2 regions of the Paenibacillus dendritiformis genome follow, and region 2 is predicted to be linked to the other one. Evidence: a T-box and tRNA genes for the amino acid it is inferred to sense, from the RefSeq annotation. Region 2 holds a T-box; the other holds one or more tRNA genes.
What was found. A T-box is a leader RNA that pairs with one kind of tRNA and senses whether it is charged. The one in region 2 lies ahead of argS (arginine--tRNA ligase), so its partner is inferred to be a tRNA-Arg.

Region 1 (3,663 bases), 3.1 Mb from region 2:
TCCTGTTCGGGGAGCCATCTTGCTCTCATAGCTCAGTAGGTAGAGTGCATCCATGGTAAGGATGAGGTCACCGGTTCGATCCCGGTTGAGAGCTCCAGTACTTTTTTACAAATTATAGGTAAGCTATCCTGAGGCCCGTTGGTCAAGCGGTTAAGACACCGCCCTTTCACGGCGGTAACACGGGTTCGAATCCCGTACGGGTCACCACTTTGTGGACGCTTAGCTCAGCTGGGAGAGCATCTGCCTTACAAGCAGAGGGTCGGCGGTTCGATCCCGTCAGCGTCCACCATTCATGTAAGCCGGTGTAGCTCAGTTGGTAGAGCGGCTGACTTGTAATCAGTAGGTCGTGGGTTCGACTCCTATCGCCGGCACCATGACAACAACTTGTACATCGTTGGGGATTAGCCAAGCGGTAAGGCAACGGACTTTGACTCCGTCATGCATAGGTTCGAATCCTATATCCCCAGCCATTTTTGAGAGCCATTAGCTCAGTTGGTAGAGCACCTGACTTTTAATCAGGGTGTCGAAGGTTCGAGTCCTTCATGGCTCACCAGTTATTTATAGGAATGCGCGTGTGGCGGAATTGGCAGACGCACTAGACTTAGGATCTAGCGGGCAACCGTGGGGGTTCAAGTCCCTCCACGCGCACCAGTATCATGGAACCCTTGTCGGACAAGGGTTTTTTGCTGTTTAAAGGAGAAAATCGGGTCAAGATGGAATGTCAGGAGGGGAAGGGATGTCTCGAGAACTGCAGCCATGCTGGGATACGTTCTGTATTCGCGCTCTCTCAGACTGGGAGCGTCCGGCTGACTCGGTACGACTCGCTCTATCGAAGGAGGAGCTGCTTACCGAAGCAGGAATCCGCCGTCTGCTGCCGGAGGCTAAGCGCTTGTACCGCTGTTCCGATGACAAGGTGGCTGCTTCGCTCTTTATAAAGCGGTATGCGCATCCGCTAGCCGGGGGAGGAATGTATGCTTTCTCCAGGTTGGGCCGGCTGCTGGATCCGGACAAATGGTCCTTTGTCCTTATTCTCGACGTATCTGGAGATATCCATGCCATAGGAGAGCCAGAGCTTGAGCCCGATATGGGGGAAGGCAGACTGCTTGCGCGGGATCGGCAGATACAGCTTTTGTTCAAGGAACATTTTAATCACTTGTTTCGTTTGATGAACCAGGTATCCGGTCTTTCACGAAAAGTGCTCTGGGCCAATGTTGCCAACGTGCTTGAGTACTATTACGATCTTTGGGCTGCAGAGGCGCAGATAACGACGCAGGAGCGGCTTTGGCAGGAAGATAGGAATTGGGTATTGCACGAGGCTGCAGGCGCCTTATACGGCCAATACGAGGCCAATCCGTTGGCATTCAACTACAGGGTTATCCCGCATCCTATACAGAAGGGCAATATGTTGAGGATTCGCGAAGTCTGCTGCCTCAAGTTCCGAAGCGACCAAGGGCTTCATTGCACGACCTGTCCGCATATTACAGAGCAGGAGCGGGCCGATATTTGCAGATTGTATCTTTAAACAAAAAAATTATAAAATTGATGTTGCAATAATATTTGTTTTATGATATATTATTACTTGTCGCTTCTGATGAAACTTGATGGAGAGACAAGATGCGGACATAGCTCAGTGGTAGAGTATCGCCTTGCCAAGGCGAGGGTCGCGGGTTCGAATCCCGTTGTCCGCTCCAGAATAAATGCGCCCTTAGCTCAGCCGGATAGAGCGTTTGACTACGAATCAAAAGGTCGGGAGTTCGAATCTCTCAGGGCGCGCCACTTTAACAAATGGATACGCATCGGGACGTAGCTCAGCTTGGTAGAGCACCTGGTTTGGGACCAGGGGGTCGCATGTTCAAATCGTGTCGTCCCGACCATTTTTGCGGGTGTAGTTCAATGGTAGAACTCCAGCCTTCCAAGCTGGTAGCGTGGGTTCGATTCCCATCACCCGCTCCATAGTGACATTGATTAGCCGCCGTAGGGCGGCTTTGTTGCGTTTAAGAGCAATCTGACCTGCTTAAAGGGTCGGATACCGATACTTTTCGAGCGGAGATGCTGCTTAAGTGAAGTAAACCTGCGATTTTACAGTATTTATTTAGCTCCAGGCAGCTAATCATTACAATTCCTGCAAATGTACAGGATTTTCCCCAGTTAAGGGCTATTATGAACAAAATAGAGAGATTGTTGGAAAACCCCTGTTTTTTTGTGAAGGGGTGGAGAAGGTCCATTTTCCTCATCCAAACTTTGGCTCTTAGAGCGTTTTAAATCGATTTTCTCTACCGGGAGAAGAGATCAATCACAAGTAAAAAGCCCCATAGACTACTCAATGGCCTGATGTTACGGGATCCAAGCGACCGCGTCGGATGCTGGGGGCATCATCGCATTATCCGGCCTGCTGGAAGCATTATCGGCCTGCTCGAAGCATCGTTGCCTCCCGGGGCTTGGACGTGCGGAGGAAATTGCTGCTATTTTACAGGAATTTCGGCTTAATGAGTCCACATCCCGAGGAATTGCTGCAAATCTACATCATTTTAGGCCCTTTTGCTTCAAGCCGAAGCGAAACGGGGAAAATTCCTGTAATTTTGTAGGATTCCCTTTCTGGAATAGTCGTCCATATGGAATTGCTGTATTTATGCAGGATTTCGCTTACTGAATAGGAGCGTCTGGAGAAATCTTGGAGTTTTGCGGATTTCGACTGCCGGATGGGCGTGTCTAGGGAAATTGATGCAGCTTTGCAGGAATTTCTTTTGCGAAAAAGTTGGGCGGCGAGAACCCTGCAATTTTGCAGGATTTAGCTATGGAACGTAAAAGAGAGGCCCTTCTACCGAGGAATGGGCATGAGAGCGGCAGCGGCTACTGACGGTCTGCTGCAACTCGTCGTATCCAAGGAATCGAACGCGGTTGCCAGGCTATCATGGCCAAACCCGATCGGGCGAAGGCTCGAATCGGGTTTGGTGTTGTCTATGCTCCGCCCCGCTAATCGGCAGGGCGCGGTTTTACCGGAATGGTGAACTCAAGCTCCGGAATATATTCCTTCTCCCGCTTATTATTTTCCACCGTTCTCATCATATACGGTTGGACTGTTACTGTGTTCGGCTTGGCCGGAAAAGGCTCGAACGTTGTTTCTGAAGTCCAGGTAGAAAAGGTATCGCCCATCATTCCCCTCCCGCTCAGCACTTCCAGTGTTCGACCTTGTTCATCGATAATATCGGCATTAATGTCGCTTAAGCCCCCGATGCTTGGTTCGCCAGTCAGCTTTAGACAGAGGTTTGTGGAAATCGGCGTCAGTTCCAGCTTTTCAATGGTAAAGTTAATGTTCCCATACGTTTTGGTTGGCTCCTCGGGGACCAAAATGATATTGTCTTTTGTATTTTTGGTAACTGGCACAGTCAATTCGTAAGGCTCCTCGTAACCTGTAAGCCATACCTTCACTGACATGTTGAATTGATCGGGGAGGTTGCCGGATAGCTCGTTAAGCTGCACAATAACGGATTCGGACGGCTCGTTCGCAGGGGTGCCGAATCCAAGGCTGCCATAGGCACCCGGCATGGATACTTGAATTCGGTCAAAAGCGCCTTTCGGCACTCTATTTTCGAAGACCGCCCTAACATCGAGCAGTACGCCTTTCGTGCCTTTAGGCGCTTGCCTTGTCAATTCAAATGCAAT
Region 2 (3,663 bases):
CCAAACGCTATATTCGTGCGGGCGTCTGAATTCCGATCATGTGCAGCCCTTGGCGGAGCACGTTCGAGACGGCGGCGGTCAGCGCCAGCTTCGTTCTTCTCGCTTCCGAATCGTCGACCAGAATCGGCTCATGATGATAGAAGCGGTTGAACTGCTTCGCCACCTCCAGCAGCATGCGCACGAACAGCGAAGGCTCGTTGTGCAGGACCGCGGCGGCGAGCGTCTCCTCGAATTGGGACAGGGTCTTCACGCAGGCCCATGCTTCCGGGCCGGACAGATGCAGGCCTTGAAGCGGCGCAGCGGCTGCTGCGGCTTCATCCTGTGCACCCGCAACATCCGTCTCCTGCCCCTTCTCTAACAGGCGCAGCGTGCGCGCGTAAGTGTACTGCATATAAGGGGCCGTCTCCCCTTCGAAGCGCAGCGCCTCGTCCAGTTGGAAGTCCACGCTCAGCATCCGGTTGTTCTTCACGTCGCCGAACACGATCGCTCCGACCCCGATCGCCTCCGCGATGCCCTTTTTGTCCGGGGACTGCGGATTTTTTTCCTCGACAATCGCCATCGCTTTGGCGACCGCCTCATTCAACACCTCATCCAGAAAGACGACCTTGCCTCTTCGCGTCGACATTTTCTTGCCGTTGAAGGTCATCAAGCCAAAGGCGACATGCTCGCAATCCTCCGCCCAAGCATACCCCATCTTGCGAAGCACCGCGTACACTTGGCGGAAATGAAGCTGTTGCTCCGCGCCGACCACATACAGCAGCTTGTCGGCGCCCATCACTTCCTTCCGGTAGATCGCCGTAGCCAGATCGCGCGTCGGATAGATTGTCGTGCCGTTCGATTTCAGGATGAGACAAGGCGGCATGCCTTCCTCATCGAGACGGACGACCATGGCGCCGTCGCTCTCTTCCAGCAGGCCAAGTTCGGTCAGCCGCTCCACGACCGCCCCCATCTTGTCGTTGTAAAAGCTCTCGCCGAGCACATGATCGAACTGAACGCCCAGCCGCTCGTACACCCGGTTGAATTCCTCCATGCTCACATCGACGAAATACGACCATAACGCCAGCGTCTCCGCATCCCCCTGCTCCAGCTTGCGGAACCATTCGCGCGCCTCGTCCTCCAGCTCCGGCTGCCGCTCCGCTTCCTCGTGGAATCTCACATACAGCTTCAGGCTCTCCTCGATCGGCTGGCGGCGCAGCGCCTCTTCATCGCCCCAATGCCGGTAAGCCGCGATCAGCTTGCCGAATTGAGTGCCCCAATCGCCGAGATGGTTCACCTTCTCCACCTCGTACCCGGCCTGCTTATACAGATTGGCCAGTGCATTGCCGATGACGGTGGAGCGCAAATGCCCGATGCCGAACGGCTTCGCGATATTCGGAGACGACATGTCAATAACGACCCGCTTGCCGGCTCCGATCTGCAAGCGTCCGTAGCCGGGCTGGAGCATGCGTCCGAGCAGCTTCGGCGCCTGGACGGCCGGATCGAAGAACAGATTGAGGTATCCGCCGGCCGCTTCGGCGCGGACTCCGTCACGGCCCCGCTCATTCACCTGCGCGGCGATCTCGGCCGCAATCTGATGCGGGGCCTGTCTGCGCCGCTTCGCCAGCGGGAAGCAAGGATAAGCATAATCGCCCAGCTCCGGCTTCGGCGGCAGCTCCAGACTGCGCAGCAGTTCCTCCATCGGCAATTGGACGAATGGTTGCAGCAGCTCGGCTGCAGTGTGTTTTAACATGACGACAACCTCCATTACCTATTCATGAAAATAGTAAAAAGCCCCCGTCTGCAAAGAGACGGAGGCATTGGATCCGTGGTACCACTCTCATTGAACCGGGCATGCGAATGCCAGGTTCCCCTTATTCCCGAATAACGGCAGCGCCGGAATGCCCTACTTCACGACACTCCGCCATGGTACGCGGCGGATTCGGTTCAGGCATTCAACTCCCGGGTCCGCTTCCCTGACGCTGCCGTGCCGGCTTCCACCTGTTCCGGCTCTCTGCTGACGGCTCCACGTTCGGTACTCTCCCGATCATCGTCTTCTGATATGCGGTTAATGTCGTTCATTATATCGTGCGCGAGCCGAGAAATCAACATTTCCGTTCCATTCGGGCGGAAAAGCCTGCCAATCCGTCCCCTTGGCGCCGGGCGGACGGCTTCAGCTCCAGCAACGCAAGAGGCGTTCGCGTCGTGATCGCATCAACGCCCATGCCGATATACCGCTTGAACTCATCTGGCGCGTTGACCGTGTACACCCAGACCGCCAATTGGCGCTCATGCGCCGCTTCCACCAGTTCCATGCGGCATGTCCGGTAATCCATGTTCAAGCCGTAAGCGGAGCAGCGCAGCGCTTCTTCGCATACCCGCCGCGCGAACGCTGCGTAATCGGCGACATCCGCTTCGCATAACTTATCCGGAGTATTATATACAACGCGAATGCCGTCATAATTTCCTGCAATCCCGGCGCTGCACCCCGTGACGAACACCTGCTTCTCCATACCGTGCCTGTGAACGCATTCCATCGCCGGAGCCACCGTATGCTCATTTTTGATATCCAGATTGAGCTTGATGCTCCGCTGCTTCGCGATATCAAGAATGCGGTCGAGCTTCACGATATCCCGATGCGCATAGACAGGACTTAATAGAATCCGGTTCTCCGCCCGGTTCAATTGCTCATACGTGTACCTGTCCAGCAAGGGAGACGCGTCGTGCAGCAGAACGACGGTCCCGTCGGCGGCCGCCCGCAGATCGATCTCGACGATATCGGCGCCCGATTGCACTCCTTCCCAGAACGACTCCAGCGTATTGTCCGGAGCCGCTCCTCCCCCGGTATGCGCGCCAACCATAGGAAAATTCCGTGTCACGGAAATCCCTCCTCTTTTATTGCCGTGTCACGCGGGCAATGATCTGCTCCAGATCGATCTCAAGGAGCGACTGCAGCCGCAAATCGGCCTGCTCGAACGCAAATCCTTGTGTGAGCGCATTCGGCACCACAACGCAATAGACGCCCGCGGCTTTGGCGGCCTGAAGCCCGAACAGCGAATCCTCGAACGCGATCGCTTCCTGCGGCCCGATGCTCAACCCGGCCAAGGCTTCGCGATAGATTTGGGGATCCGGCTTCGAGCGGATCACGTCCTCCTTCGTTCGGATGCAATCGAAATAATCCAGCAGACCGTATTTTTTCACATAGCCGACAGCCCAATCGTAATGAGCGCTGGTCGCTAGTCCGATGCGGAGTCCGCGCCGCTTGCCCTCCTCCAGCTTCTCGATGACGCCCGGCAACAAGTCTGCCGTGGCGATCATGCCGCGGAAGACTTCTCCGTGGCGGGACCGAATCTCGTCGTGATCAAGCGGAGCACCAATCGCCTGCTCCAGATGGCGGCAAGCGCGCTGCACCGAGTCGGCCGATCCCGTCCATTGGCTCCATACGTCCAAGGGCATCTCATAATGATACTGCCTGCAAATTTCTTGAAAAGCGATAAATTCGGTCGTTTCCGTATCCAAGATGAGTCCGTCAAAATCGAACAAGATCGCTTTAATCACCGCTTCTCCCCACCTGTCTCTCCCTCTGTGAACGTGCTTTACTATAACGAGCTTTGCTGTGATCGTGTTATGCTGTGAGCTGCTTTGCTGTGACGTGCTTTATTGTGAACGAATTTTATGACAAACGCG

Region 1: it has a tRNA-Arg gene. The T-box ahead of argS (arginine--tRNA ligase) is inferred to sense a tRNA for this amino acid. The anticodon was not compared.

The regions. Positions count from the first base shown of each region.
Region 1 is NZ_AP025344.1:5,561,764-5,565,426, reverse strand. Features, by position in the region: tRNA gene L6439_RS24670 (tRNA-Asn) at 1-17, shown strand, start outside; tRNA gene L6439_RS24665 (tRNA-Thr) at 22-97, shown strand; tRNA gene L6439_RS24660 (tRNA-Glu) at 133-207, shown strand; tRNA gene L6439_RS24655 (tRNA-Val) at 214-289, shown strand; tRNA gene L6439_RS24650 (tRNA-Thr) at 299-374, shown strand; tRNA gene L6439_RS24645 (tRNA-Gln) at 396-470, shown strand; tRNA gene L6439_RS24640 (tRNA-Lys) at 478-553, shown strand; tRNA gene L6439_RS24635 (tRNA-Leu) at 569-651, shown strand; gene L6439_RS24630 (IucA/IucC family C-terminal-domain containing protein) at 737-1,522, shown strand; tRNA gene L6439_RS24625 (tRNA-Gly) at 1,617-1,691, shown strand; tRNA gene L6439_RS24620 (tRNA-Arg) at 1,700-1,776, shown strand; tRNA gene L6439_RS24615 (tRNA-Pro) at 1,798-1,874, shown strand; tRNA gene L6439_RS24610 (tRNA-Gly) at 1,880-1,953, shown strand; gene L6439_RS24605 (DUF4179 domain-containing protein) at 2,974-3,663, opposite strand, start outside.
Region 2 is NZ_AP025344.1:2,434,521-2,438,183, reverse strand. Features, by position in the region: gene argS (arginine--tRNA ligase) at 8-1,729, opposite strand; T-box leader at 1,781-2,036, opposite strand; gene L6439_RS10630 (glycerophosphodiester phosphodiesterase) at 2,082-2,855, opposite strand; gene L6439_RS10625 (HAD family hydrolase) at 2,872-3,534, opposite strand; gene L6439_RS10620 (leucyl aminopeptidase family protein) at 3,650-3,663, opposite strand, start outside.